Regions from separate parts of the Arthrobacter sp. NPDC058097 genome, predicted to be linked through region 3. Evidence: riboswitches for the same ligand, from Rfam matches in the RefSeq annotation. Region 3 holds a riboswitch; each other region holds the start of a gene.
What was found. Region 3 has a riboswitch for S-adenosylmethionine ahead of ACFVTE_RS10745 (homoserine O-acetyltransferase). Riboswitches for the same ligand answer to the same signal wherever they lie in the genome.
Positions count from the first base shown of each region.

Region 1: it holds a riboswitch for S-adenosylmethionine, as region 3 does, so the genes downstream of both, ACFVTE_RS07990 (DUF1737 domain-containing protein) here and ACFVTE_RS10745 (homoserine O-acetyltransferase) in region 3, are expected to answer to the same signal.
Region 2: it holds a riboswitch for S-adenosylmethionine, as region 3 does, so the genes downstream of both, ACFVTE_RS05495 (aminotransferase class V-fold PLP-dependent enzyme) here and ACFVTE_RS10745 (homoserine O-acetyltransferase) in region 3, are expected to answer to the same signal.

Region 1 is NZ_JBHVSZ010000003.1:321,912-331,897, forward strand. It holds gene cls (cardiolipin synthase) at 1-382, opposite strand, end outside; gene ACFVTE_RS07965 (aminodeoxychorismate lyase) at 476-1,408, shown strand; gene ACFVTE_RS07970 (EAL domain-containing protein) at 1,575-2,672, shown strand; gene ACFVTE_RS07975 (PLP-dependent cysteine synthase family protein) at 2,689-3,738, opposite strand; gene ACFVTE_RS07980 (aromatic amino acid ammonia-lyase) at 3,735-5,351, opposite strand; gene ACFVTE_RS07985 (NtaA/DmoA family FMN-dependent monooxygenase) at 5,356-6,651, opposite strand; SAM riboswitch class IV at 6,858-6,972, shown strand; gene ACFVTE_RS07990 (DUF1737 domain-containing protein) at 6,986-7,294, shown strand; gene ACFVTE_RS07995 (rhodanese-like domain-containing protein) at 7,291-7,701, shown strand; gene ACFVTE_RS08000 (O-succinylhomoserine sulfhydrylase) at 7,703-8,911, shown strand; gene ACFVTE_RS08005 (YegP family protein) at 9,287-9,667, shown strand; gene ACFVTE_RS08010 (DUF1905 domain-containing protein) at 9,734-9,986, opposite strand, start outside.
Region 2 is NZ_JBHVSZ010000002.1:340,746-350,731, forward strand. It holds gene ACFVTE_RS05460 (hypothetical protein) at 1-14, opposite strand, end outside; gene ACFVTE_RS05465 (hypothetical protein) at 97-459, opposite strand; gene ACFVTE_RS05470 (MFS transporter) at 482-1,870, shown strand; gene ACFVTE_RS05475 (fluoride efflux transporter FluC) at 1,857-2,222, opposite strand; gene ACFVTE_RS05480 (fluoride efflux transporter FluC) at 2,219-2,674, opposite strand; gene ACFVTE_RS05485 (metal-dependent transcriptional regulator) at 2,681-3,394, opposite strand; gene ACFVTE_RS05490 (class I SAM-dependent methyltransferase) at 3,405-4,184, opposite strand; gene ACFVTE_RS05495 (aminotransferase class V-fold PLP-dependent enzyme) at 4,269-5,687, opposite strand; SAM riboswitch class IV at 5,722-5,835, opposite strand; gene hisN (histidinol-phosphatase) at 6,016-6,828, opposite strand; gene ACFVTE_RS05505 (ribosome small subunit-dependent GTPase A) at 6,895-8,010, opposite strand; gene aroA (3-phosphoshikimate 1-carboxyvinyltransferase) at 7,994-9,415, opposite strand; gene ACFVTE_RS05515 (DoxX family protein) at 9,422-9,986, opposite strand, start outside.
Region 3 is NZ_JBHVSZ010000005.1:181,898-191,883, forward strand. It holds SAM riboswitch class IV at 91-207, shown strand; gene ACFVTE_RS10740 (bifunctional o-acetylhomoserine/o-acetylserine sulfhydrylase) at 249-1,565, shown strand; SAM riboswitch class IV at 1,670-1,785, shown strand; gene ACFVTE_RS10745 (homoserine O-acetyltransferase) at 1,798-2,979, shown strand; gene ACFVTE_RS10750 (MFS transporter) at 3,194-4,576, shown strand; gene ACFVTE_RS10755 (alcohol dehydrogenase catalytic domain-containing protein) at 4,683-5,831, shown strand; gene ACFVTE_RS10760 (LysR family transcriptional regulator) at 5,935-6,837, opposite strand; gene mmsB (3-hydroxyisobutyrate dehydrogenase) at 6,982-7,884, shown strand; gene ACFVTE_RS10770 (CoA-acylating methylmalonate-semialdehyde dehydrogenase) at 7,961-9,445, shown strand; gene ACFVTE_RS10775 (hypothetical protein) at 9,650-9,986, shown strand, end outside.

The DNA of each region.
Region 1 (9,986 bases), on a different contig from region 3:
TCAGTTCCACCTGGTTGCCGTCCACCAGCGGGATCGACCCGAGCCGGCGGTTGAGTTCGGCCGCGGACAGGACCCATTCGGGCCCCGAATACTCGCTGGCGACGTCGGACAGCGCCGCGCTGCCGGCACGGACCCGCTCGTTGACCAGCTGCTGCTGCTCGGTGCGGCGGCGGGACAGCTTGAAGTTGCCGAAGAGCAGGAAAAGGATCAGCCCGAGGACCGGCACGAAGAAGATGCCCAGCAGCCAGGCCATGGCCGTGGTGGGACGCCGGTTGCCGGGGATGATGCCCACGGCCAGGACCCTGATGGCCAGGTCCGCGCCGCTGAGCAGCAGGATCAGCCACGCCGGCAGTGTTTCTGCCAGCGGAAATGGCCACAACACAGTTGAAACCCCCGTTATTTCTCGCTCTCGCAGCCATTCCTTATGGAGCGTTGAGGCCAGCCTATCGGGCACAGGCCGCACTAAGCTTGAGGCATGACCTCTCGTACCTCCCACACAGTGCTGGTGTTCCTGGATCCGGACTATCAGAACGGCCGGCTTGCCGACCCCGAAAAGCCGCAGCTGATGGCCACTGACCTGGGCGCCACCCGCGGTGACGGGGTGTTCGAGTCCATGCTCGCCGTCGCCGGCCACACGCGGAAGATCCAGGCCCACCTGGACCGGCTGGCCCGCTCGGCGCAGGCGCTGGACCTGGAGATTCCCGGGCAGGAGGACTGGCGCCGCGCGGTGGAGACCGGCGTCGCGGCGTTCCGCTCCGACAACCCGGCGCCGTCCCCGGAACTGGACGAGGCAGTGGTCAAGCTCATCGTCACCCGCGGCATCGAGGGCGCGTCCGCCCCCACCTGCTGGGTGCAGGTCTCCCCGGTGGCCGCGGCCGGCCGGCGCCAGCGCGAGACCGGCATCGACGTCATCCTCCTTGACCGCGGCTACGACAGCGATGCGGCCGAGCGTGCCCCGTGGCTCCTGCTCGGCGCGAAGACCCTGTCCTACGCCGTGAACATGGCCGCACTGCGGCACGCCCACAAGCAGGGCGCGGACGACGTCATCTTCACGTCTTCGGATGGCCGGGTGCTGGAAGGCCCCACGTCCACGGTGCTGCTGGCGAACGTGGAGAAGAACGACGCCGGAACAACGGTTAAGCGCCTCGTCACGCCGCAGCTGGACAGCGGCATCCTGCCCGGAACGTCACAGGGCGCCCTGTTCGCCGCCGCCAAGGCGGCAGGCTGGGAACTGGGCTACGGCCCGCTGAAGCCGCAGGACCTGGCCGACGCCGACGCCGTCTGGCTGATCTCCAGCATCCGCCTCCTGGCGCCGGTCAATCACATCGACGGCCGCGAAATCGGCACGCCGGCACTGCGCAAGCAACTGACAGCAGAACTGAACGAGTTGTTCGCCGGCATCGAATAATCCGAAGCCAGGCACAACAAAAAGGCACCGGTCCAGAAAATGCGGGACAAGGCGGTGTCCCGGGTTGTAGTCTTCTTCCACGGCCACTGCCCGCGTCTCGCGGCGGTGATGGCAGGTGGCCTGGTTCCGGGCTCAGCCGGAATGAGTACGTATAAAGGAATAGCCGATGTCTCGGGATGACAACTCCCTGCACGCATTGACAAACTCACGACCCACGGGCTGGGGGGCCCAGGCAGCGCTGCCGGGGGACATGGGTGAAATTTCTGTGCGCTGGCAAGCCCACCAGATCATTGCCGAACTGCTCGCCGAGTCAGATCCGGCCACCGAGTGGACGCGCGAACAGCTGCGGGCCCTGTGCGAAGCCCATCCGGATAACCCTGAACACGTGCTGCTCGAGCACCTCACCGCCACCACAGAGCTGGCCAACGCGGAAAACGGCGCCATCCCGGTGGGCGAGCGGGCCCAGGCCGTGGCTGCCCCTGAGCCCGTGCCGTTTACGCGGCGCAGCAGGAACCGGATCGAAGCCATCCTTGCCGACAAGATGCTGATGACCGCCTTCCAGCCGATCCGCAGGCTTCCGGAGGGGCAGGTGATCGGCGTCGAGGCCCTGACCCGCTTCGTCAGCGACGACGGTGCCAGCGCGGACCACTGGTTCACTGAGGCAGAATCCGTTGGACTGGGCACCGATCTTGAAATCGCGGCACTGCACCGCGCTCTTTCCGCGGCCCAGGCCGTGCCCGACCACATGTTCATCGCCCTGAACCTGACGCCGGCAACATGCGCAGACCCAAGGATCCCGGGACTGCTGGAACATTCCCAGCTGGCCCTGGACCGGATGGTCATCGACCTGAACGGTTCGATCCCCCTCGAGCAGTACCCGTCGCTAACGGCCGCCCTCGCTCCGCTGCGGGGCCGGGGGCTGCGGATCGCCGTGAACGGCGCGGAGGTGGGCTTCACGTCCATGGACCAGGTTTTGGAACTTCACCCTGACATCATCAAGCTGGACCGCAGTTTCATCGCGGGCATCGAGGACTCCCCGGGCCAGCGCCTGCGGGCCGCCGCCATGGGTGAACTCGCCCGGTACATCGATGCCGTCCTCGGCGCACAGGGCGTGGAGACGCCGCAGGAGCTGGAGGCCGTGACCGAACTCGGCATGGCTGCCGCGCAGGGTTACCTGCTGGGCAGGCCCTCCGTGCATCCGCTGGACTGGAACGCCTGGATCCGTTCCGAGAGCGAGACGGCCGCCAGCGGCCCGGCCTCCTGACAGGATTCCGGCGACGCTAGTCCTCCGCAAAATCCGTGGCCAGCCGGATGTGGTTGTCCGCCAGCCAAACAGGGTTGAAGGCCTTGCTCTGGTAGTTGGCGCCAGTGTCCGGGGCGATCGCCACCACCATCGACCCGTGCGGCGCCGCCCTGGCCACCCGGAGCGCCGCCGCCACCGTCAGTCCCGACGACGGCCCGAGGGACAGGCCTTCGTCGTTGAGCAGCCGGTGCAGCGTGGTGTAGACCTCGTCGTTCGGAATCCGCAGGAACCGGTCCAGCAGGCCGCGGTCAAAGACCTTTGGCCAGTCAGGCTTGGGCCAGGAGTTGCCGACGCCGTCCACCAGGATCTGGCCCGGATGCCCGCCGCTGTAGACCGAACCGTACGGGTCCGCGCCGACCACCTCCACGTGCCCGCCGGACTTCTCTTTGAGGTACCGCCCGTTCCCGGTGATGGTGCCGCCGGTGCCCACGCCCGCGACGAAGTGCGTCACCCGGCCGCCCGATTGCTCCCAGATTTCCGGCGCCGTTCCCTCGTAGTGCGCCCGCGGGTTGGCCGGGTTGTCGAACTGGAGCGGACGCCACGCGCCCGGGATTTCGGCGGTGATCCGGGCCGCGACCGCCCGTGCGTTCTCCGGTGAATCCGACGGCGCACTCCAGTCCGTGAACACCACCCGCGCGCCGTACTGGTTCAGGGCGTCCAGCTTTTCGGACGAGATGGAATCCCCGGTGACCACCACCACGGGATGGCCGGTCAGCGCCCCGATCAGTGCCAGCCCGATTCCGGTGTTCCCGGAGGTACTTTCCACGATGGTCCCGCCGGGCTGCAGCTCGCCGCTGCGCTCGGCTGCGCGGACCATGCTCAGCGCGGTCCGGTCCTTGATGGAACCACCCGGGTTCTCCGATTCGAGCTTGACGAAGACAGTGCTCCCCAGGCCGCGGCTCAGCGTCTCCAGTGGCACCAGCGGAGTGTTCCCCACGCGTGCCAGCACAGCATCGGCATCCATGCCCGGATGCACTATCGGCGCCACGTGCCTGGGCTGGCGGCCGCTCCCTGCCAGAGTGGTCATGCTTCTCCTCCCCCGTCCTCCGGACTTTCCGGACCGGGTATCTGTAATTCGGGCAGTCCTGCCAGCAGATCCCCCAGCGCGGCACGCGCACGGTCCACCAGCACTGCCGCCGGCAACTGCCCGGCCAGCAGCTCCGACAGCTTCGCCACAACCGCGCCGGTGCCTGTTCCGAGCTGCCGGGTTTCCGCCTCCCGCCCGTCCGTGTCCTGTGCCTCCGCCAGAAGGTAAGAGGCCGTCAGCGCCTCGATGGTGAGGAGCTTCGCTGCGGCCTCCACCGAGCGCTCCAGCTGCTGGAGGGCCAGCGGGGCCAGCGTGGAGTGGTCCTCCACGTCCGCCGACAGGGTGGGCGCTCCGAGCGTGGCCGGTGCCGCCAGGAATTTCAGCTCCGCCAGCAGTCCTGCGGCCGAGTACCAGAGCAGTCCCGGCAGGTCTTCGGACGCGAGCGGTGTCCCGGCCCGGGCCGCCTCGAGGTTGAGCTGCCGGATCAGCCGCTGCGGCGGGTAGAGCTTGGCGATCCGCCGCTCGCTGCTGATTCCCACGTGCGCCAGTCCCAGCCGCAGCGCCTCGAACGCCAGGGCCAGCTGCATCGGCTGGAAGTTCCCGCCGGACACCATCCGGCCGGTGGTTATGTCCGCGAGCGGGTTGTCGCCCCGGCCGTTGAGCTCCACCTCGAGCGCCTCGGCCAGGGCTGTGACCTGGGCCCGGAACGCCCCGTGCGTCTGGGGCGCCGCGCGGAAGGACAGGGCATCCTGGACGGACACCTGCCGCCGCGGGTCCTCCAGCCAGCCGCCGCGGACCAGGCGCCGGACGTTGGCCGCCGAGATGCGCTGGCCGTCCACCGCCTTGGCCGACTGGACAGCCGGCGAGAACGGGCTGAGGTTCCCGCCGCCGTCGTACCGTGCAGTGGCCTCAAGCGAGAGCGCCAGCGCGGTGTCCGCCAGGTCTGCGAGCCACCGGGCGCGGCGGAGCTCCAGCGCGCCGGCGCCGATCGAATAGGAGTTGGCACTGACCAGCGCCAGGGCCTCACCGGGAGCCAGGACCAGCGGTTCCAGACCGGCGGCGGTGAGCGCCTCCGCGCCGTCCTGCAGGCCGCCGCCGGGAGTCAGCGCCTGCCCTTCCCCGATGGCGACGGCGGCAACCGCCGCGAGCTGGGTGAGGTCCGACGAGCCGACGGATCCGTCACGTGGAACGGCCGGCAGCACGCCCCTGTTCAGCAGCTCTGCAAAGAACCGGGCAGTTTCCGGACGCACCCCCGAGCCTCCCCGGGTGAACCCGATGAGCCTGGCCAGGATGAGGGCGCGGACTTCATCCCGGCCGAGCAGCCCGCCGACGCCGCTGTGGTGGTAGCGCACCACCTGCAACTGGTAGTCGAGGATGGATTCCTCCTCCACGGCCGTGTCCCGCCCGGAGCCGAGCAGGGTGTTGAGTCCGTAGACCCGGTGGCCGGAATCGATGGCCGCCTGCACCACCTGGCGGGACAGGCCTACGAGTTCGAGGGCCTCGGCGCTGAGGACCACCTCCACCGCAGGATCGGCGGCCGCCGCAGCCACATCGCCGGCGCGGATATGCGCCGCGCCGATCAGGAACGTGCCGCGTTCACCAGCCCCTGCCATGGCGTTAGAAGTCCAGCAGGTTCCGGCGGAAGCCGCCGTCGCCATAGCTCGTCCGCAGCAGTCCCCGACGCCGGAGCACCGGCGCCAGCCTGTCCAGTACGCCGTGAATGGTGGCCGGGTCCACGAAGCCTGAGAAGAGGAACCCGTCGCCGCCCACCGCGGTCCCGGTTTCCTCGAGGTAGTCGGCGATTTCCTCTGCGGTGCCGATGATGCTGTCGCCGGCTCCGCCGCTGCGGGCCTGCAGGATCTGCCGCAGGGTGGAGCCTGGCGGCGCGGCCTTGGAGAAGTGCTCCAGGGTGCCTTGGTTGCTGTTGGTGCTGAGTTCGGGGAGGGGCGCGTCGAGGTCGAACTGCTTGAAGTCGATGACGGACAGGTACGAGATGGAGTTGAGCTGGCTGTCGATGTCCCGCTGCGTGAGCTCCCGGCGCGCGGCCCGCAGTTCCTCGGCCTCGGCCCTGGAACCGGTCACGGTGGGTTTGAGGACGAACAGCACCTTGACATCGTTAGGGTTCCGGCCGGCCGAGGCAGCTTCGGCGCGGATGGAGTCCCGGTAGGCCTTCATGCCGTCCACACCCCGGGCCAGGGCAATCGCGACATCCGCATTCGCACCGGCGAAGGCCTTGCCCCGCGGGGACGCCCCGGCCTGCACCAGCACCGGTTCCTCCGGCAGCGGCGCCGTGTTCAGCGGCCCCCTGACCTTGAAGAACTCGCCGTCATGGTGGATCGGCCGGACCTTGGTGTGGTCAGCGAAGATTCCTGCCCCGGCATCCTCCCGGATGGCGTCCGGTTCCCAGCTGCGCCAGAGCTTGCGCACGACGTCCACAAATTCCTCGGCTTTCTCGTAGCGGAGGTCGTGCTCGATCTGCTGGTCCAGCCCGTAGTTTTGCGCGGCCAGGTCGCTGCCGGAGGTCACCACGTTCCAGCCCAGCTGCCCGTTGGAGAAGTGCTGCAGCGTGGCCAGCAGCCGGGCGGCGGTGAACGGCGGATAGAAGGACGCGCTGATGGTGGGCACGATGCCCAGGTGTTCCGTGGCGGAGAGCAGGTACGGCACCAGTGCCAGCGGATCGTGCTTCGGAGCAAAGGACGCCTGCGCCAGTGAGACCTCGGCGCTGCCGCCGTAGGTGTCGGGGACGGTGAGCGAGTCCTCGACGATGAACAGGTCCAGCCCCGCCCGCTCGAACTCCCGGACGGCGTGCTGGTAGGGGTCGGGCTTCTTCCAGTCATAGCCGATTCCGTAGCCGGGCGTGCCCCAGCCCTGAACCCCGAAGCCATGACCCACAAACCATCCAAAATGCAGCATGGGAGTCACTGTATTCGGGGTCGAATCATTCACTGTGGCCTGGTTTCATCCGGCGTTACGGCGGGTCATCTCCCGTCATTATCCTCCCGGTCACGGGCTTTGTAACCGCATGCCGGCGTCACCGCCATGACCGGCTGTTGGGTGCGTTACGGAACATGACGACGGCCGCGGTGCGTGCCGCCGTCGTCAGTGTTACGTTTTTGGGGAGTAATGAGTACCGGCATTAAGCCCTGACTGTCCGGTCGGCAACCCTCCTTCCACGGCGGGGTGCCTCAGGTGAATACTCGGCATATCGACCACTTCGAGCTGCAAGCGTGAGAAAAGGAGATCCGTCGTGTCAGACGCCCCCGCCGTTGCAACGCTGCCGTCCCAGCAGGATAAACCTGAGGAAAAGCTGTCCTACCGCCTGATCACGGGACCGGACGACCGCGCGTTCTGTGAGCGCATTTCGGCTGCCCTGGCCGAGGGATACGTGCTGCACGGCAGCCCGGCAGCCACCTTCAACGGCACCAGCGTCATCGTGGCACAGGCCGTCATCCTGCCCGCCGCCATCGCCAGCGCAGATGCCGCCGTCGCCACCGCCGTGGACCGGCTGGACTCCGACGATGACCTCAGCGCGGAAGCGTACGAGGGTCACGCATGAGCTACGCCGGAGACCTCACCCCGCAGGACGCCTGGGCCAAGCTCGAGGAGGGGGCCATCCTGGTGGATGTGCGCACCGAGGGCGAATGGGCGCACATCGGCATTCCGGATACCAAGGCCACGGAGAACGATCCGCTCTTCATCCAGTGGACCTTTCCCGGCGGCATTCCCAACCCCGGGTTCATCGAGCAACTGAAGCAGCAGGCGCCTGAGGACGCCCGGGTGGAGCTGGTGTTCCTGTGCCGCTCCGGCCAGCGCTCCATCGCCGCCGCCATCGCCGCCACGCAGGCCGGCTTCACGGCCTACAACGTCCTCGAAGGCTTCGAGGGCGAGCCCGACCGTTACGGTGAGCGCACCGTAAACGGGTGGAAGAACCGCGGCCTGCCGACGAACCTGGGAAAGAACTAAGTTGACCTTTAATCACGACGCCGCCGGCTGGAGCCCCGATACCCAGGCCGTCCGCGGCGGGCTTGACCGCACCAATTTCCAAGAGACCACCGAACCCGTCTTCCTCAACTCCGGGTTCGTCTACGAGTCGGCCGCGGCCGCCGAGCGCGCCTTCACCGGCGAGGACGAACGTTTCGTCTACTCCCGCTACGGCAACCCGTCCGTGGCCACCTTCCAGGAGCGGCTCCGCCTGCTCGAAGGCACTGAGGCGTGCTTTGCGACGGCGTCCGGCATGTCCGCCGTGTTCACCGCCCTGGGCGCCCTGCTCGGCGCCGGGGACCGTGTGGTCGCCAGCCGCTCCCTGTTCGGCTCCTGCTTCGTCATCCTCAACGAAATCCTGCCGCGCTGGGGCGTGGAGACAGTATTCGTCGACGGCCCGGACCTCGAGCAGTGGCGCGCCGCCCTCTCGGTGCCAACGACGGCCGTCTTCTTCGAATCCCCGTCCAACCCCATGCAGGAGATCGTGGACATCGCCGCGGTCAGCGAACTCGCCCACGCCGCCGGCGCCAAGGTGGTGGCGGACAACGTCTTCGCCACCCCGCTGCTGCAGCGCTGCGGGGACCTCGGCGCGGACGTGGTCGTCTACTCCGGCACCAAGCACATCGACGGTCAGGGCCGCGTGATGGGCGGGGCCATCCTGGGCACCAAGGAATTCATCGACGGTCCGGTCAAGCAGCTCATGCGGCACACCGGCCCGGCGCTCTCCTCGTTCAACGCGTGGGTCCTGACCAAGGGCCTGGAGACCATGTCTCTCCGCGTGAACCACTCCTCCGCCACGGCGCTGCGCCTGGCCGAATGGCTGGAGGCCCAGCCCGCCGTCAGCTGGGTCAAGTACCCGCTGCTCAAGTCGCACCCGCAGTACGAACTGGCGGCCAGGCAGATGAAAGCCGGAGGCACCGTCCTCACGCTGGAACTTGCGACGACGGCAGGCCAGTCGGGCAAGGAAGCCGCCTTTGCGCTGCTGGACGCCCTGAAGATCATCGACATCTCCAATAACCTGGGCGACGCCAAGTCACTGATCACCCACCCCGCCACCACGACGCACCGGGCCATGGGCCCGGAGGGACGTGCAGCGATCGGGCTCAGCGACGGTGTGGTGCGGCTGTCCGTCGGCCTCGAGGACGCCGATGACCTCATCGCGGACCTGGAGCAGGCGCTCAAGCAGATCTGAAAGTTCCAGGTTTGATCGCTGCAGCCCCGGTCCCTCTCCAGGCCTCCCCTTTCTAAAGATCCGGCCCCTCGGGGCCGGATCTTTTTTGCTTCCGGTGGCGGGCTGTGAACGCGCGTTGCGCTGCGCGTAGCTTCGTTTCGGGCGTCCTTGAGAACGGTCCGCCGGCGCGGTTTAGTGGGTGGGCAGGCAGGGTTTACCCAGGGTTTACATGGATGGTCTTGTAGGGTCCATGTGCGCTGGGCAGACTCTAATAACACCCGATGAACCGATCAACCCTGTCGGTTCAGCACCCCACCCAAGGACAGACGCAGTGATGCGTTCGGGGCTGCGGCCGCGAAGACGCTGCACGCAGCATCCCTGACCGGAAGGACCGCCATGGCCGGAGTATTTGAAGTTTTTGTTGATGCAGAGTCCCAGTTCCGGTTCCGGCTGAAGGCCCCCGATGGAACCGTGCTGGCTGTCTCCGCCCCCTTCGAGGACAAGCGCGCGGCTGCGGCCGGGATCGCCGCTGTCCGCGAATGCGCCGGGACGGGGCTCATCACAGACCTCTCTGCGGCGGCACCCCAGGTGACAGCCGGCACCACGCAGGAGGAGCCTGCCCCCGCCCGCGTATCCGCCCCCAAACAGGCGCCACTCCCGGCACGGGCCGAACACCTCCGGCAGGGATTCGGCAAGAAGCGCACGCCGTCAGAGGTTCCCGGGTCGCAGCTCCGCCGTCCGGCGGCAACGCAGACCCGGTGGACCGGCGCAGCCTAGCAGCCCAGCCGCCCCCAAACCTCCGTCGGACGTCGGGGGCTGGCTGGGTTCTAGGGGTTGCTGGGTCTAGAGGTTAACGACCAGCCGGACCTCGACGTCGTCCCCTGCGGTTATGCCGGCCAGTGCCCGCACGGCCCTCTTGACCGGCAGCAGGTAAGAGCCCGTGCCGGCGTCCGGAAAGACCGAGGTCTGCCACTCGTGGCCGGCGATGCCTGCCGTCACCTTCACCGAGCCAAACCCTTTGCGGCGACCCGCAGACTCCTCGCGGATCTCCTCCGCGATATCCACCGGCAGCGTAATGAAGTGCCAGGCGGATTCG
Region 2 (9,986 bases), on a different contig from region 3:
GACTTGTCCGGCATGGCGTGCTCCCTCGTCCGAGGGGCAGGAGGTGCCCCTCCCTACGTAAATTACGCCTGTTTCGGTTCAGATGTAACTGCCCTGTCAGCCCGCGACGTCGGCGATACCCACGAACCTGGTGCCCACGCCGTCGAACTCGCTCCTTACAGATCCGGGTGCCGGCGGCGGAACCTCCGAGGGGCGGTGGTGGTCGCACACGACGTACGTGAACTCGGGCCACCACTTCTTGGGCCGTGCCGCCTCCTCGTAACCGCAGACCGCGCAGACGAGGTGCACCCAGACCGGCCTTTTCCCTGTCCGGTTGGCGCGGGACTGGACGAGCCAGGCGGGGGGATTATCCAGCAGCTCGCCCAGCTCGGCTTCGGTCAGAAGCTTCGGAATGCCGTGGCGCTGGGCCATTTCCAGTGGTACATCCAGGGCAATTGCCGCATCACGTCTGCTGATCATCCAGTCCACGATACGGTAAGTCATGAGCGATGCCAGCCAGACCACTGCGCCCACGCGACTCCAGCGACAGGTATTGACCGTTGCGATCGTGGCGTCCTTCATGGCAATCCTGGACAGCTTCGTCGTCAGCCTGGCGCTGCCCGCCATCGGCCGGGAACTCGGCGGCGGCCTCCGCATCCAGCAATGGGTGGTGGACGCCTACCTTCTGACGCTTGGCGCACTCATCCTGGCGGCCGGCTCGCTTTCGGACCACTTCGGACGGGTGCGGGTGCTGCAGTGGGGGCTGGGGGGATTTGCCCTCACCTCGGTTCTCTGCGGGGCAGCCTGGACGGCCGAAGTACTGGTGGTCAGCCGGGGGCTGCAGGGAGTGGCCGGAGCGCTCCTGGTGCCCAGCTCGCTGGCGCTGATTGTCAGCCACTTTGACGGCGGCAGCCAAGGGGCGGCCATCGGCAAATGGTCGGCGTGGACCAGCGCGGCCGCCATCGTGGCCCCCTTGATCGGCGGTGTATCGGTGGACCTGCTCTCGTGGCGGGTCATCTTCTTCGTCAACGTCCTGCCGGCGGCGGCCATCTGGCCCGTGCTGGCCAGGCTGCGGAAGTCCGACGGCGACGCTGGCGCTGCGGGCCGCATCGACATCGCGGGGGCTCTCCTTGCCGTCGTCGCGCTGGGCGGTCCGGTCTACGCGCTGATCGAACAGGGGACTGCAGGCTGGGGCAGCCCGCAGGTCTGGCTGCCGCTGGCCGCCGGCATCCTGGCAACGGTGCTTTTCCTCATCCATGAATCGCGGACAGCCGCGCCGCTCCTGCCCCTGGGCATGTTCACGGTGCGGAACTTCGGCTGGGGGAACATCGCCACCGCCGCGATCTACGGTGGATTTTCGCTCGGGTTTTTTGCACTGGGCATCTATATCCAGCAGGTCGGCGGCATGAAGGCGACCACCGCCGGCCTGGCACTGTTGCCGTCCACGGTGATCCTGATGCTGCTGGCGTCCTTCTTCGGAGGCCTCGCCGGCAAGCACGGGCCGCGGTGGTTCATGACTGCCGGGCCGGTGCTGTGCGCGGCCGGCTTCCTGCTCACGCTGTCCGTTGGCGGCCCCCTGAACTACTGGACCCAGGTCCTGCCCGGGCAGCTGGTCTTCGGCCTCGGCCTGTCCATGACGGTGGCACCGCTGACGGCGGCCATCCTGGGCTCGGTCCCCGAGAAGCAGGCCGGCGTGGGTTCCGCGGTGAACAACGCTGTCTCACGAATAGCGGGCCTGGTCTGCATCGCCTTTGCGGGATTCATCGTCGGTCCGGAACTGACGACGCCGGGCCTGCACCGCGCGCTCTTGGCCACGGCCGGCCTGCTGCTGCTGGGAGCGGCCAGTTCCGCCGTCGGAATCCGCAACCCTGTGCCGGTTAGCCGCCGCTGACCGCGACTCCTGCCGCGGCCGCGCCCAGCCCCAGCAGCAGGTTGGCGACGACGTTGGCGGCGGCCGCCAGGTAGCGCCGTTCACTGGCCAGCCGCACCGTGGCGGTGGTCCAGGAACTGAAGGTGGTGAGTCCGCCGGCGAACCCGGTGGCCAGGGCGGCGTGCCATTCGGGGCCGAACACCGCAGTGACGCCCACGGACAGGCCGATCACGAACGATCCGGCCACATTAACCAGCAGGGTAGCCCAGGGCCAGTGCCGCCTGGGCGAGGGGAAGCCGGCAAGCCAGCCGTCCACTGCGAACCTCAGGAGGGCTCCGGCGATGCCGAAAAGACCCACCAGGAGCGCCGTCACGGACCCACCCCGGCAGGAGCACCCAGCACCTTGCCGGTCCGCCAGCCGGCGGCCGCCGCCGCCAGACCCAGCAGGACGGAGAGCCCCAGATACAGAAGTCCCGGGCCGGGGAGCCCGCCGCGGGTCAGCTGGTCCGTGGAAAATACAACGGCGGAGAAGGTGGTGAAGGAGCCCAGCACTCCCGGCCCGATGGCGGCACGCAGCCAGAACGCGGTGTGCGGCCGCGTGATCCAGACGGTGGTGAGGGCCGCCAGGACGAAGCTGCCCGCGACGTTGATGCCCAGTGTGGCCCACGGCAGGTCTCCGGGCTGGTCCGGGAACAGCAGTCCCAGCACGTACCGGAGTTCCGTTCCCAGCAGCCCGCCGGCGGCCACGGCGGCCCAGACCCGCCAGCCGTAGCCGGAGCCCGTCTTGTGAGCGGTGCCGGTGCGGCCGGCCAGGGGAGCGCGCACCTGTGCTTACAGGCCGGCCATGCGGCAGCCGGGATGCGCCGAATCGCTGTGGATCCAGAGGGCGGAGGCCACTTCGTCGGCCAGGTCAACGTCCCGGCTGGTCCCGGGGGAGCCGATGCGGACCACGAGCGCGCCGCCGAAGGGCTTGCGGCCTCGCACCTCGACGTCGGCGTCGAGGCTGATCTTTTCCGCGGCGAGATAGCGCAGCAACTCAGGATTTTCGTCGCTGATCCGGGTGATCCTGCCGGTGTGGCCGTCGTCAAGCTCGATCATCCGGTGTGCGGACGGCATCCGGACGGTTCCGTCAGCCGCGGGAATGGGATCGCCGTGCGGGTCCCGGGACGGGTTGCCCAGCCGGGCTGCCAGCCGCTCAATGAACGTGTCCGAGACCGCATGCTCCAGCTGCTCGGCCTCGTCGTGGACTTCGTCCCAGCTGTATCCGAGGTCCTTGACCAGGTACGTCTCGATCAGGCGGTGCCGCCGGACCATGGAGAGGGCAAGCCGGACGCCTTGGGGCGTAAGCGTGATGGCGCTGTACGGCTTGTGGAGGACCAGGCCCTGGTCCTTGAGCTTCCGCACCATTTCGGAGACCGAGGAGTTGGCCACGCCCAGGCGCTGTGCAAGCTGGGTGGAGGTGATGGGCTTGTCCTGCCATTCCGTGAAGGAATAGATGACCTTAACGTAGTCCTCGATCGAGGAGGAGGGCGTACTGGTCTTCACAGCTTAAAGCCTACCTGCTGCTACCCTCGCGCTCCGCCCGAACGGCCCGCCAGGTCTGGGTGAGGTAGGGGAGCTGCAGCAGTTCGCCCTCCGCATGGCCCAGGTGCTCGTGCAGGTACCAGGTCAGGTTGCCGGTTACCTTGGCGCGGGTGGCGTCGTTGGCCGCGAGGTAATAGCTGCGGGACTTGGCCAGTTCGAGGATGTCGTCCGGGGTGACAGGATCCTCCCACCGCGTCAGGTGGCTTTCCAGCGACGTGAATTCCGGCCCAATCTTAGGACGGAAATCCGGTTTGTGGACGTCCCCGGCGTGCATGATGCGGGACAGCCGGTGCACCCACGGCACTGACGTGTCCAGCTGGTTCCAGATCAGGCCCAGCACCCCGAGGGGCTTGAGGATTCGGCAAATCTCCGTGCTGGCCAGCAGCGGGTCGCACCAGTGCCACGCCTGGGCAACGCTCACGACGTCGAACGCCGCCCCGGGCAGTCCGGTTGCCTCCGCTGTCCCTTCCAGAGTTTGGACTCCTGGGTAGGCGCGGCTGAGCTGTTCCAGCATGTCCACGGAAGGGTCCACCGCGCTGACGCTCAGCCCGCGTTCCACCAGCAGGGCCGTGAATTTACCGGTTCCGGCGCCGATATCGGCAGCAGTGCGGGCCCCGGCCGGAATGAGCCAGTCCGCGGAATCGCCAGGGTAGCCGGGACGGACGCGGTGGTAGTGCTCGCCGCCGTCCTGGAAGCTCTGCCCGAGCTCCTGCCGCCGCCCGTGATGAAGTTTGGGACCGCCCCGTGCCACGCACAGTCTCCTTAGCCCGACGTCGAAAATTACGTTTCGAATTTACCGTACGGAGGCCGTTGGAAGGGGAGCGTCGGGTGGCGCTTAATCCTGCGAGCAGGGTGCGGCGCCGGCGGTGCCCGGGGTGTTCGGCGCCCACTCAGGGTAGGTGCGGGTGTCGTTCGCCGGAACCCAGCGTCCGGCGTCCACCACATAGTCCCAGCCCAGCCCGGAGCGGCGGAGCTCCTCGATGCCGGCGAGCAGCCGCTGGGCATCCTCGAGCCGCGACCCCACGCCGAAGCTGGCGCGCAGGGATCCGGACGGCAGGCCGAGGCGCTTCAGCAGCGGGTGGGCGCAGAAGCGGCCGTCGCGCAGGCCCACGCCGTGTTCGGCCGACAGGTAGGCGGCCACCAGCCCGGCGTCGTAACCCTCAACGGAGAAGTTGACCACGCCGATGGCGTCGTCGGGGTCGCTGTCCTCGAAGATCTGGTGGACGGTGACGCCGTCGATCCTGCGCAGCCCCTCGACGAGGAAGGACCGGATGGCAGCCTCATGGGCGTGCCAGCTCTGCGGATCCAGGGCGGCGATGACCTGGGTCGCCCGGGCCAGGGTGGCTGCGCCGAGCACGTTGGGTGAGCCGCCCTCGTGGCGGGCGGGGCCGGTGGCCCAGCTGACGCCGTCCAGCCGGGCCTCGCTGACGGCGCCGCCGCCGGCAAGGTGGGGGGTGCCGGCGTCGAGCCAGTCGGGGCGGCCGATCAGCACGCCGGCCCCGAAGGGGGCGTAGAGCTTGTGGCCGGAGAAGGCGAGGTAGTCGACGTCGTCCGCGGCGATGTTGACGCGGCGGTGCGGCGCGAGCTGGGCGGCGTCTACCACGATCCGTGCGCCGTATTCATGGGCCAGTGCAGCGAGGCGCCGGATGGGAAGAATTTCGCCGGTGACGTTGGACGCGCCGGTGACGGCAAGGAGGCTGACGTCGCCGTGCTCAAGTTCGGTGCGCAGGCTGCCGATGGTGGCTTCCAGTGTTTCCGAGGCCACCACGCTGCGGTGCGGCACTCCCTGCCACGGCAGCAGGTTGGCGTGGTGCTCGATGTCCAGGTACAGCACCTCACCGGTGTGGTGGTGGTCCTGCACGGGCAGGCAGCCGGCCAGGAGGTTGAGGGAATCGGTGGTGTTCCGGGTGAAGATCACGGCGTCATCGGCGCGGCCGCCCACGAACTCCCGCACGATGTCGCGCGCGTTCTCGTACACGGAGGTGCTGATCTGGGAGGCGTAGCCGGCGCCACGGTGCACGCTCGCGTAGTACGGAAGGATCTCGTTGAGATAGGCAGACACCACGGACAGTGCGGGCGCGGAGGCGCCGTAGTCGAGGTTGGCGTAGCGGACGTGGCCACCCTGGATCAGCGGAGCCTGGATTTCCGCGCCGGTAACAGCGGCCAGGGGACGGCCGGCGGCGGCAAATCGGCCGTCCAGCAGGGCCGCGTCCGCGGCAGAAGACTCGATGGAAGAAATGATTGCAGTCGTCATGGGACCTCACTGAGAAAGGACCCCGTGTGACGGGGATCCGCGCTTGCCGGGTCCGTTCCGGATCGGCCTGGTCGTCACCCGGGGCACCCCACCGCGAATGGAGGGTTGCCGGCCAGCTAACCGGGGTTTAGCGCTGGCACTCGTGACCTGTAACGAGACTAGGACATCCGGAGGGGCGATGAAAAAGCCGGTCCGGAATGTTAAGCGGATTATTACGAAGCCCTGATATCGGGCGTTCGGCCGAATAAACGACGGCGGCCGCCACCAAAAGGGGGCGACCGCCGTCGTAATATTCAGCGCCAGGGCACCGGGTCAGCTCAGAGGAAAGCTAGAGCAAATCGTCCAGCTGTGGGTTCAGCCGCTTCAGGACTTCCGAGTGCAGGATCGAGTTGGTGGCCAGGGCGTTGCCGCCGAACGGGCCGTCCGTGCCTTCGAGGGAGGTGAAACGGCCGCCGGCCTCCGTGACGATCGGCACCAGCGCCGCCATGTCATAGAGGTTCAGCTCCGGTTCGCAGGCGATGTCCACCGCGCCTTCGGCCACCATGCAGTAGGACCAGAAATCGCCGAAGGCGCGGGTGCGCCACACATCCTCGGTGAGCTGGAGGAACTCATCGAGATTGCCGCGGTCCTTCCAGCCGCCGAGGCTGGAGTAGGACAGCGAGGCGTCGGCGAGGCTGGACACATTGGATACCTTGAGCCGGGTTGCCGAGGCCAGGGACCGGCCCGAATAGGCGCCGGCGCCCTTGGCCGCCCACCAGCGCTTGCCGAGCGCCGGGGCGCTGACCACGCCCACGACAGGCTCGCCCTCGTCGACGAGGGCGATCAGCGTGGCCCACACCGGCACCCCGCGGACAAAGTTCTTGGTGCCGTCGATGGGGTCGATGATCCAGCGGCGGGAACCATGGCCGGAACTTCCGAACTCCTCACCGAGCACGGCGTCGCGGGGACGGGAGCGGGACAGCTGGCCTCGGATGGACTCCTCGGCGGCCTTGTCCGCATCGGTGACCGGCGTCAGATCAGGCTTCGTCTCGATCTGGAGGTCCAGCGCCTTGAACCGGCTCATGGTCTGGTCGTCCACGGAATCGGCCAACACATGGGCCAGACGCAGGTCATCGTTGTACGTTGAAGCGGGTTGGGTCATGGTTCCAAACTACCCTCAAAGGCCCGGCGGGGCGGGGAGGCAGCCGCCGGGCTGCGCCGCGGAAGGCTAGCTGACGCTGCCGAGTTCCTTGGTTTCCTGGCCTTCCGCGCGCGGGTCGGTGCCCAGCAAACGGCGCAGCGACGCGAGCCTGGCCGCTCCCGTGGGGCCGGCGTGGCCGGCCGCGACCCAGGCATCCACGCCGCAGTTGACGGCGGTGGCGTCGTGCTTGCAGCCGCGTTCGCAGGCCTCGGTGCCCGGCTCAAGGTCGGGGAAGGAATGCAGGATCCGGTCCGGGTCCACGTGGGCCAGCCCGAAGGAACGGATGCCCGGCGTGTCGATGATCCAGCTCCCGGCGGGGGCGTCAGCGAGCTTGAGGGCGAGGGCCGACGACGACGTGTGCCGTCCGCGGCCGGTCACCGCGTTGACGCCGCCGGTGGCGCGTTCGGCACCGGTCAGCGCGTTGACCATGGTGGATTTTCCGACGCCGGAATGGCCCAGCATCACTGTCACCTTGCCGTCCAGGTGGGCGCGGAGTTCGGACACGGCGGCCACGTCGAGCCGGGCGGAGAGGCCGTCGTCGGACCGGGCGTCGATGCCGGACGCGTCGGAATCGGCGGTGCGGCTGATGATGACCGGGAAGTCGAGGTGGCGGTAGTTGCCCAGCAGCTCGGTGGGGTCCTTGACATCCGCCTTGGTGACCAGCAGCAGCGGCTCGATCCCGGCGTCGTAGGCCGCCACCAGCGCCCGGTCGATGAAGCCGGTACGGGGTTCGGGGTTGGCGGCAGCGACCACCACCACCAGCTGGTCCGCGTTGGCCACAACGGCGCGTTCCACCGGATCGGTGTCGTCGGCGCTGCGGCGCAGCAGGGTCTTGCGGTCCTGGATTTTCACGAGCCGGGCGAGGGTGTCCGGCGCGCCGGACACGTCGCCCACGAGTGACACGAAGTCGCCGGCGACTACGGGGGAGCGGCGCAGTTCCCGGGCGCGGGCGGCAATGACCGTCCGCTCATGCCCTGAGTCCTCGCCCACGACTGCCGTGTAACGCCCCCGGTCAACGGTGATGATCCGGCCGGTGACGGCGTCCTCATGGCTGGGGCGGTCCTTCGTCCGGGGCCGGGAGCCCTTCTTGTTCGGCCGGATCCGGACGTCGGACTCGTCCCAGGAATCAGTGCTGCGTGCCACCGCTGGTCCCCGCGGTGTTGGTCACTGCTGTGTTTGCATCAGCACCTTTTGTAACTGAACCGGTCCGCTGGCTGAGCATGTCCGCCCACAGCTTGGGGAAGTCCGGCATCGTCTTGGACGTGGTGGCGATGTCCTGCACTTCCACGCCCCTGACCGCCAGGCCGAGGATGGCCCCGGCGGTGGCCATCCGGTGGTCTGCGTAGCTGTGAACCACACCGGCGTGCAGTTCCGCGGGCCGGATGATGAGTCCGTCTGCCGTTTCCTCGGCATCGCCGCCGAGGCGGTTGATCTCGGTGACGAGCGCCGCGAGGCGGTCCGTCTCGTGTCCGCGGAGATGGGCGATGCCGCTCAGCCGCGAGGGACCGGAGGCCAGCGCACAGAGGGCGGCGACGGTCGGCGCCAGTTCGCTGGTTTCGGCGAAGTCCGAGCCTTTGATTTCACTGCCGCCGGTCACCGTCAGGGTGCCGTCCCGCAGCGTGACGGCAGCCCCCATGTCGCTGAGGATGCTGCGCCACATGTCACCCACCTGCGTGGTGTGCTCCGGCCAGTCCGGGATGCGCACCGTGCCGCCGGTGGCCAGCGCGGCCGCCAGGAACGGGCCGGCGTTGGACAGGTCCTGCTCGATCCGCTGGTCGAAGGCACGGATCGGGCCGGGGCTCACAATCCAGTGGTTGGGCGTGGAGTCATCCACCACCACGCCCGCGCCGCGCAGCGTGGCGATGGTCATGTTGATGTGGTCCAGGCTCGGCACGGTGCTGCCGGAGTGCTCCAGATGCAGGCCCTCCGTGAACCGCGCCCCCACCAGCAGCAGGGCGGAGACGAACTGGGAGGAGGCGCTGGCGTCAATGACGAGGTGGCCGCCGCGGACCTGCCCGGTGCCTTCAACGCGGAAGGGAAGCGAAGCGGGCGTTCCGCCCTCCTCACCGGTGACGGTGACGCCGAGGCTTGCAAGGGCCTCGATGATGGTGCCCATGGGGCGCTCCCGGGCGTGGGGATCGCCGTCGAAAAGGGTGGCGCCGCTGCGGAGCGCCGCCAGCGGAGGAACAAACCTCATGACGGTCCCGGCCAGGCCGCAGTCGATGGCGACGTCGGCACCGCCGGCGTTGGCCGGAACCGGCGTCACCTCCAGGTCCGGGCCGAAGGCGCCGTCGCCCGGCACCTCCCGGATGTCCGCGCCAAGCTGGCGCAGGGCGGCGATCATCAGCGCCGAGTCGCGGGAATGCAGCGGCGCCCGGAGCCGGGACGGCCCGTCGGCCAGCGCGGCAAGCACCAGGTACCTGTTGGTCAGCGACTTGGAGCCCGGCACGCGGACTGTGGCGTCGACCGGCCGCTCCGCAAACGGCGCGGGCCAGTGCGGAGCAGCGCCGGAGTTATCAGCGGACGCGCCCATGGGTGCTGCTGTCATTCCTGCTTATGCCCCCACCGCGTGGTCAACAGCCCTGCGGACTGCCTTGTCGGCTTTGCGGACGGCTTTGTCGGCGCTGTGCAGCTTCTTGCCCGTGCTCTTGCGTGCGTCGGCGGCGAGGTGGCTGGCAGTTTTCCGGGCGTCAGCGGCGAGGTGCTCTGCGCGCCACGCAAGGCTCGGCTTGCCGGCCGTGTCCACGGAGGCGAGGAGCACACCGCCGGTGAGGGTGATGTTCTTGAGCAGCTGGTTGCGGCGGGCTTCCCGGCCCTCCTTGGTGCTGATGTCGGCGCTGCGCCATTCCACGAAGGCGTTCAGTGCCGAGATGACCGCCAGCACAGAGGCCGCCAGGCGCGCGGACTTGCCGAGCGCGAAGAGGACGCCGGCGCCCACCTGCGTGCCGCCGAGGATCCGTGCCAGGACCTTCTCGTCCGTCCGGAATGGCAGGGCTTCAGCGGCGCGGCGCAGCAGGGGCGACAGCTGCTGTGCGGTGTCGTCCGCATTCCTGAGCTTGTCCGTTCCGGCGAGGATGAAACTTGAGGCCAGCATCGGCCGGGCAAAAAAGCGGGCAAAG
Region 3 (9,986 bases):
AGGGTTGCCTAACATTGCGAAAAGTCCATACTTTGACGAAATTCGTCACAAAGCTGTCGGCATAACAGGGCCATTCCTACACTGGTCGCAGGTCATGAGTGCCAGCGAAGAAGGCCCCGGCTCGCTGGCCGGCAACCCTCCACCGCGGCGGGGTGCCCCGGGTGAAGACCTGGTTGCGCGGCGCCCGCCGTGCGGCAAGCGCGGGCCTGTGCCGGACCAGCACATGCCCCTTGAGCAGAGGAGCCTGCATGTCCGACGCATGGTCATTCGAAACCCGCCAGATCCACGCCGGCCAGGTGCCGGACAATGCCACCGGCGCCCGGTCGCTGCCGATCTACCAGACGACGTCGTTCGTCTTCCCCAGCGCCGAAAGTGCGGCGGACCGCTTCGCGCTCGCCGAGATCGCGCCCATTTACACCCGGATCGGCAACCCGACCCAGGACGCCGTTGAGCAGCGGATCGCCAGCCTGGAGGGTGGGCTTGCCGCGCTGCTCCTGAGCTCCGGCCAGGCCGCAGAAACGTACGCCATCCTGAACATTGCCGAGGCCGGCGACCACGTGGTGGCCAGCCCCAGCCTCTACGGCGGCACCTACAACCTGCTGGCGCACACCCTGAAGAAGTTCGGCATATCAGTCACCTTCGTGGCCGACCCTGACAACCTGGAGCAGTGGCGCGACGCTGTGCAGCCGAACACCAAGCTCTTCTTTGCCGAGGTGGTTTCCAACCCGCGGCAGGACGTCCTGGACATCGAAGGTGTCGCCGGGACTGCGCACGAGGCCGGCGTGCCGCTCATCGTGGACAACACGCTGTCCACGCCGTACCTCATCAGGCCGCTCGAGTGGGGCGCGGACATCGTGGTGCACTCGGCCACCAAATACCTGGGCGGCCACGGCGCCGCCATTGCCGGTGTCATCGTGGATTCAGGCAACTTCGACTTCGGTGCGGACCCGGAGCGCTTCCCGGGCTTCAATACGCCGGACCCCACCTACAACGGCCTGGTCTACGCCCGCGACCTCGGCGCAGGCGGGGCTCTGGGAGCCAACCTGTCCTACATTCTCAAGGCCCGGGTCCAGCTCCTCCGCGACCTGGGGTCCGCGGTGTCCCCGTTCAATGCCTTCCTCATCGCGCAGGGCCTGGAAACACTGAGCCTGCGGGTGGAGCGCCACGTGGCCAACGCGGTGGCCGTCGCCGGTTGGCTGGAAGCCCGGGACGATGTGGAGTCAGTGGCGTACGCCGGACTGCCGTCCAGCCCGTGGTACGAGCGGGGCCTGAAGTACGGGCCCAAGGGCACCGGCGCGGTGGTGTCCTTCACCGTCGCCGGCGGCGCCGAGGCAGGCAAGCGCTTCGTGGATGCCCTGGAACTGCACTCGCACGTGGCGAACATCGGTGACGTCCGCTCCCTCGTTATCCATCCGGCGTCGACCACGCACAGCCAGCTGACCCCGGAACAGCAGAGCGTGGCCGGGGTGGCCCCCGGCCTGGTCCGGCTGTCGGTGGGCCTTGAGCACATCGACGACATCCTGGCTGACCTCGACGCCGGATTCCGGGCGGCGAAAGGCGCCTGATCCGGCCGTTGCTGGTGGTCCTCCCGGCGCGCGGATCGGCCGGGAGTCACACAGCCGTCACATTCTTCGCGCAGATGTCCGCCTGTTTCGTAAACTGGGCAACAGGTCATGAGTGCCAGCGACAGCCCCGGCTTGCTGGCCGGCAACCCTCCTTTCGCGGTGGGGTGCCCCGGGTGAAGACCTGGCCTGCCGGACAGCTGCCGGCGGGCAAGCGCGTAGAAGAGGTTTACCCATGACGATTTCTGTCAGCAGCACCGACGTCCCCGCCGCCGAAGTTCCGGAGGGGACGGCAGTTCCCGATGGCCGCACTCTTCCTGACGGCCGTGCATTTCCCGACGGCACCGTCCAGTACCTCAACATCGGCAGCCTCGAGCTCGAGGCCGGAGGCTTCCTGCCGGACGTGACCCTGGCCTACGAAACCTGGGGAACGCTCAATGAGGACGGCTCCAACGCGATCCTCGTTCAGCATGCCCTCACCGGCAGCACCCACGTGACGCGGGGTGCCGGTGACGAGGAAGGCTGGTGGGAACAGCTCGCCGGGCCGGGCGCGCCGGCGGACACGGACAGGTTCTTTGTCATTTCCATCAACATCCTGGGCGGCTGTTACGGGTCCACGGGACCGTCGTCGACCGCTCCGGACGGCAAGCCGTGGGGCTCACGCTTTCCGCTGGTGACGCTTCGGGACTCGACTGTTGCCGAGGCGAGGCTCGCGGACCGGCTCGGCATCGGCAGCTGGCACGCCGTGGTTGGCGGGTCCATGGGCGGGGCACGCGCGCTCGAATGGGCAGTGACTTTCCCGGAGCGCGTGCGCCGCTGCGGTGTCATCTCCGTTGGCGCCAGGAGCACCGCTGAACAAATCGCCTTCGCGCAGGCACAGACCCTTGCCATCCGGCAGGACCGCCACTTCAACGGCGGTGACTACTACGGCGGCCCGGAACCGGCGGAGGGCCTGGCGCTCGCCCGGCGGATTGCCCACATCACCTACCGGTCGGCCTTCGAGCTCGATTTCCGGTTCGGCAGGAACGCCCAGGCCCCTGAAGAGCCGCTGCAGGCCGATGCCCTGGCGGGCCGCGGCCGGTACCAGGTGGAGAGCTACCTCGACCACCAGGGCAACAAGCTGGTCCGGCGCTTCGACGCCAACAGCTACATCGCCCTGACGGAAGCGCTCATGAGCCATGACGTCACCCGCGGGCGGGGGACGCTGAAGGAAGCCCTGGCCCGGGTCACGGCCGACGTGTTCGTGGCCGCCGTGGAGACGGACCGGCTGTACTTTCCCTCGCAGTCGCTGGAACTCGCCGAGGCCCTGCCCGGGAACGTGGACGTGCACATGATCGATTCGCCGATCGGCCACGACGGTTTCCTCACGGAGATCGGGCAGCTGAATGCCCAGCTCAGGGAACACTTCCGCAACTGATTCGGGACCGGTCCGCCCGGCCCGAGCCGACCGTATCGTGGCAACGCCACCGGTGGATGTGTGCATTTATGCAGATGCGCCCTGCACTATTTGGCGTTGAGCTTGCGTCATTGGCAGACCATACTCGTTGAATCCGGCGTTCGTGGTGCGCATCACACCAGTTCGCCCCCGACTGGTCCCCGTGGTGTCGAGGAAGACGCCGAAGGAGTTCGCAATGAGTACGGAAAGCTCCGCCGCAAGGCGTGCAGAAGAAACCGACGTCAAGGCCTCAGGCCTCAAGAAAGTTGTCACGGCGTCCATGGCCGGCACGGTCGTGGAGTGGTATGAGTTCTTCCTCTACGCCTCGGCTGCCACCCTGGTCTTCGGCAAGACCTTCTTCCCCAACGCCGGCACCGAGCTGGACGGCATCATCGCCGCCTTCCTCACGTACGCCGTCGGCTTCGTTGCCCGCCCGATCGGCGGCATCGTCTTCGGCCACTTCGGCGACAAGTTCGGGCGCAAGCAACTGCTGCAGCTGAGCATCATCCTGGTGGGTGTTTCCACCTTCCTCATGGGCTGCCTTCCGACGTTCCAGCAGATCGGCTACTGGGCGCCCGCGCTCCTGGTCTTCCTGCGGTTTGCCCAGGGCTTCGCAGTCGGCGGCGAATGGGGCGGGGCGGTCCTCCTCGTGGCCGAGCACAGCCCCAGCAAGTCCCGCGGCTTCTGGGCCAGCTGGCCGCAGTCCGCCGTGCCCATGGGCAACCTGCTGGCCACGGCCGTGCTGTTCATCCTGTCCTCCACGCTGACGCAGGAAGCGTTCCTCGGCTGGGGCTGGCGCGTGGCGTTCTGGCTCTCCGCGGTGATCGTCCTGATCGGCTACTACATCCGCACCAAGGTCAACGACGCCCCGATCTTCCTCGAAGCCCGCAAAGAGGTCGAGGCCGGGCACAAGGGCTACGGCGTTGCCGAGGTGTTCAAGCGCTACCCGCGCGGCGTCTTCACGGCCATGGGCCTGCGCTTCGCCGAGAACATCCTCTACTACCTCGTGGTGACGTTCTCCATCACCTACCTCAAGACCGTGGTCCAGGCCGACACGACCCGGATCCTGCTCCTGCTGCTGTTCGCCCATGCCGTGCACTTCGCCGCCGTTCCGCTGGTCGGCAAGCTGTCTGACCGGTTCGGCCGCAAGCCCGTCTACATGGCCGGCGCCATCCTGGGCGCCACCTGGGGCTTCTTCGCCTTCCCGATGATGGACACCAAGAACGACCTGGTCATCCTGGCTTCCATCATGATCGGCCTGCTGTTCCACGCACTGATGTACGCCGGCCAGCCCGCGATCATGGCGGAAATGTTCCCCACCCGGATGCGCTACTCCGGCGTCTCGCTGGGCTACCAGGTGACCTCCATCGTCGCCGGTTCGCTGGCCCCGATCATCGCCGCGTCGCTCCTGGCCACCTACAAGTCCTCCGTTCCGGTGGCCATCTACCTGCTGATCGCCTGCGCCATCACCGCCGTCGCGGTGTTCTTCCTGAAGGAAACCCGCGGCGTCTCGCTCCACGACGTGGATGCGGCCGATGCCCAGGGCACTGCCGACCTGCTGGCCGCGGGCAAGAAGTAGACCCGGCCGGCTTCAGCCCTGACCCCAGCGAGCATTCAGCAGCTGCCCGGACCCGCCACCCACGCGGGGCCGGGCAGTTGCCCGTTCACCGAGACCAAGGATTCCCATGAAAGCAGCAGTCCTCTACGCTACGGTCCCCAACACCGAAACCGCGGCCGGAGCTCCCTCACAGAAGCCCAGCTACACCGACGCCCGGCCCCTCGTCGTGCAGGAACTGGAGCGGCCGCAGCCCCGCGCCGGCGAGCTTGGTATTGCCATCACCTACTCCAGCCTGTGCCATTCCGACTTGTCCGTGGTGGACGGTTCGCGGGTCCGGCCACTACCGATGGCGCTGGGCCACGAGGCGGTGGGGCGGGTCGTGTCGCTCGGCGACGGCGTCTCCGATGTGTCCGTGGGTGACCACGTGGTGCTGGTCTTCGTGCCGAGCTGCGGGGACTGCCGCGCCTGCCGGTCGGGCCGTCCTGCGCTGTGCCACCGGGCGGCCGAGGTTAACGGCTCGGGCGACCTGCTGCACGGTGAGGCGCTGCTGCGGACGCCGGCGGGGGAGCGGATCAACCACCACCTGGGCGTCTCGGCCTTCGCCGACTACGCCGTGGTGGCCCGGGAATCGGTGGTGGTGATTGACGACGACGTCCCGGACACTGTGGCGGCGATGTTCGGTTGCGCTGTGCTCACCGGCATGGGCGCCGTGCTGAACACCGCCGCTGTCGCGGCAGGCCAGTCGGTGGCCGTCTTCGGGCTCGGGGCAGTGGGGCTTTCCGCCGTCATGGCCGCCTCCCTCGCCGGGGCCGCCAGCGTGATCGCCATCGACCCCAATCCTGGCAAACACCAGCTCGCCCTCGACTGCGGCGCCAGCGCGGTGGGGACGCCCGAGGACGCGGCCGGTCTCATCAAGGAAGCCGCCGGCGACGGCGTGGACGTGGCCATCGAAGCCGTCGGCTCGGCCGGGGTGATCGCCGCCTGCCTGGGACACGTCACCCGGGGCGGCGCCGTCGTCTCGGTCGGCCTGCCCCACCCGTCAGCAGAGCTGACGGTGCCGGCGCTGCAGTTTGCCGGAGCCGGCAAGCGCCTGCTGGGTTCGTACATGGGCGACGCCGTTCCCGCACGTGACATCCCGTTCTACCTCGGCTACTGGCGCGAGGGCAGGCTGCCCGTGGAACTGCTGCACACCGACACCAGGCCGCTTGCCGAGATCAACGAGGGACTGGATGCGCTCGCGGCCGGACAGGTGGTGCGGCGGCTGTTCCAGGCCTGAGCCCGGAGGGACAGGGCCCGACGGCGGGCGCTCGCCTGCCTGGGGAACAGCCCGGCGGGCGTCCGGGCGCCTGGCGGGTGTCCGGGCGCTGCACGGCCGGGCATCAGCCCGCCAGCATGGCTGCCCGGGCCTTCACTTCCTCCTTGAGCGACGCGATGACGGCCTGCACCGGGGCCGAGCGGAGGGACTCCGGCCGGGCCACCGCCCAGATGGGCAGCTGGCGCTCGAAGTCGTCGGCGAGCACGGGAACAAAGTCCGGCTGCCCGGCCACCATGAAGTTAGGTAGCAGACCGATGCCTGCGCCCTGCCGGACGGCCTCCACCTGGGCGAACACGCTTGTGGCCTGGAAACTTGAGCTGGGCATCGGCAGCTCGGAGGACCAGCGGTGCCCCAGCTCCGCCACCTGGAGCGCAGACTCAACGTAAGAGACAAAGCCGTGCTGCCCCACGTCGTCGAGCTTTTCCGGCAGTCCGTGTTCCGCGGCGTAGCCGGAGCTGGCGTAGAGGCGCAGGTAGTAGTTGCTCAGGAAGATGGTCTGGGCGTTGCTGACGTCGGTCCGGCCCACCACGATTTCCAGGTCCACGCCGGACCTGTTCTGGCTGACCTTCCGGGTGGCGCTCAGCATCTCGACGTTCAGCTGCGGGTTCTGCTGCTGCAGCCGGACCAGCGCAGGCGTGACGAACACCGCCCCAACCCCGTCGGTCGTCGCGACGCGCACCAGCCCGGCCAGGGCGCTCCGGTCCTGGCTGATGAGGCCGGAGAGTGATCCGAGCGTGCTCTCGATGGCCTCCGCCGCCTCCACTGCCGAGGCGCCGAGCTGGGTCAGTTCCCAGCCGTGCGGGCTGCGTTCCAGGGTCCGCCCGCCCAGCTGCTTGTCTAGGGCGAGGATCCGGCGGGAGATGGTGGTGTGGGTGGTGCCCAGCGTTTCCGCTACCGCATTGAATCTGCCCAGGCGCGCCACTGTCAGCAGGATCAGCAGGTCGTCAGGGCTCGGAAGCCGCCTCAGGTCCACCGCGGGCCTTTCGTTCTGTGTGCATCAGTGCACATGCCGTCTGTAATTTTTCCCCTTGATTGCACTCTAGCAGGATGTGATTGTGGACACAGACCTTCCGGCCCCGGCGGCCGGATCCGTAGCAAAGGAGCTCATGAAATGGCAGTAATCGGCTGGATCGGCCTCGGAAACATGGGCGGCTTCATGTCCGCAAATCTGGCGAAGGCCGGGCACGATGTCCGGGGCTTTGACCTCAACCCTGCGGCACTTGCCGCCGCCGAGGAGGCTGGTGTGAAGCCGGCCGGCAGCATTGCCGAGGCCGTCGACGGCGCGGACGTGGTGTTCACCATGCTGCCCAAGGGTGAGCACGCCCGCGCGGTGTACCTCGGTGAGGACGGCGTGCTGGCACACGCAGACACCCGCACGCTGCTCGTGGACTCCTCCACGATCGACATCGCGTCCGCCCAGGAACTGCACGACGCCGCCGCTGCCGCCGGCTTCCGTTTCGTGGATGCCCCGGTCTCCGGCGGCATGAGCGGGGCCAAGGCCGGATCGCTGACCTTTATGGCGGGCGGCGAGGAGGGTGCGGTCGCCGACGCCACCGGCTACATCGGCCCGATGGCGGCCAACATCATCCCCACCGGCGGTGCCACCACCGGGCAGGCAGCGAAGATCTGCAACAACCTCATGCTCTTCATCAACCTGGCGTCCACCGCGGAGGGTGCCGTCCTGGCCGACCGGCTGGGCCTGGACAAGCAGGTTTTCTGGGACATCGCCTCCGTTTCTTCCGGCGACTCGTGGGCGCTGCGGACCTGGTACCCGGTGCCCGGCGTGGTCTCCACCGCCGCCTCCAACAACGACTTCGCCCCCACTTTCACCACCGAACTGGCCAACAAGGACATCGGCCTGGCCATCAGTGCGGCCGAGGACACCGGCACGCCGCTCGAGATCGGCAAGCACGTCCAGAAGCTGTTCCAGCAGCTCATCGACGCCGGCGAGGCGGGCAAGGACTGCTCGATGATCATCAAGCTCGCCGACGGCTCGCTGCCCTCCGCGAAGTAGCCCGGCTCTTCCGGCACATTCCCCGGTCACACCATAAGCAACGCATCTGCAAGCAACGCACGAAAAGAGACTTCCCGTGGAAACGATCCCGCATTTCATCAACGGCAGCCGCGTCAGCGACGCCGAACGTTTCGGCCCCGTCTTCAACCCGGCCACCGGCGAACAGGAGAAGCAGGTGGCGCTCGCTTCGGCGTCGCGGACCGAGGAGGCTATCGCCGCCGCCCGCGCCGCGCTGCCGGCATGGCGGGCCACCAGCCTGGCCAAGCGCACCAACATCTTCTTCCGGGTCCGCGAGATCCTGAACCAGCGCAAGCCCGAGCTCGCTGCCATCCTCACCAGCGAGCACGGCAAGGTCCTTTCCGACGCCGAAGGTGAGATCTCCCGCGGCCTGGAGAACATCGAGTTCGCCACAGGCCTCTCCCACATGCTCAAGGGTGAGCGCTCGGAGCAGGTCTCCAGCGGCATCGACGTCCACTCCGTCCGCCAGCCGGTGGGCGTCGTGGCCTGCATTACGCCGTTCAACTTCCCGGCCATGGTGCCGCTGTGGATGATCGGCAGCGCCCTGGCCTGCGGCAACACCGTGCTGCTCAAGCCCAGCGAGAAGGACCCGTCTGCCGCGATCTTCATCGCCGAGGCCTTTGCCGAGGCGGGGCTGCCCGCCGGCGTGCTGAACGTAGTCCAGGGGGACAAGGAAGCGGTCGACGTCCTGCTTGAGCACCCCGACGTGAAGGCAGTGAGCTTCGTCGGCTCCACACCCATCGCGCAGTCGATCTACAAGCGGGCAGCGGACCACGGCAAGCGTGTGCAGGCGCTGGGCGGGGCAAAGAACCACATGGTGGTGCTGCCCGACGCCGACCTGGACATGGCTGCCGACGCTGCGGTTTCCGCGGCCTACGGTTCCGCCGGCGAACGCTGCATGGCCGTCAGCGTCCTCGTGGCAGTGGGCAACATCGCCGACGACCTCGTGCAGGCCATCTCCAGCCGCATGGCCGGCCTCAAGATCGGCCCGGGAACCGACCCCGCCTCCCAGATGGGTCCGCTGATCACCGCGGAACACCGGGACCGGGTGGCTTCCTACGTAGCGGGAGCGGAAAACGAAGGCGCCACCGTCGTCGTGGACGGGCGCTCGCAGCAGTTCGATTCGAACGGCTTCTTCATCGGCGTCAGCCTGGTGGACCACGTGAAGCCGGGCATGAAGGTATACGACGACGAGATCTTCGGCCCGGTCCTGTCGGTGGTCCGCGTGGACACGTACAGCGACGCCGTCCGGCTGGTCAACGAGAACGAGTTCGGCAACGGCACGGCCATCTTCACCCGCGACGGCGGCGCAGCCCGGCAGTTCGAGTTCGACGTAGACGCCGGCATGGTGGGCGTCAACGTCCCCATCCCCGTTCCGGTAGGCACCTTCTCGTTCGGCGGCTGGAAGAACTCGCTCTTCGGCGACACCCACATGTACGGCCCGGACAGCATCAGGTTCTACACCCGCGGCAAGGTGGTCACCACGCGCTGGCCCGACCCGTCCACGTCGGTGATTGACCTCGGCTTCCCGCAGATCGACTAAACTCGAAACTCGGTTTACATCAAAACTTGAGTTCGGGCCGGTTTCGACCGGCCTGTGCCTCAGCCCGCGTCCCGCAGCCACAAGCAGCGGGCCGCGGGCTGTTTTTGTTCTCGATACTTTTCGCGCGAACGTACACTTGTGGCCCTTCGTCAGCGAGCGCGGGAGCCTGTAGCTTTCGATTGTGTCCGGTCCTATGCTGGCCGCATGGTCCGGCTGAGACCTATTGCATGCCTTGCACTCCTGCTGCCGGCGCTCCTGCCGGTGCCGGGATGCGGCAAGGCCTGCCCGACCATGGCCTGGATCAACTACGTCACTGTGGCTCTGGACGGGGACACCCGCGACGTGGCCTGGGTTCAGCTGTGCACTCCGGATGCATGTTCCCGGCAAACAGACCGCCCGGCCCCGCCAGCGGTGCTTCCAACGGCAACTCCGACTCCGACCGGGGCCAACGGTCTCGGCTTCCCGCCCGGGCAGGGACCGGCAGAACACCACATCTCGGTCGAGCGGACCGGCTCCGAGGCCTGGCGATTTGGATTCGTTG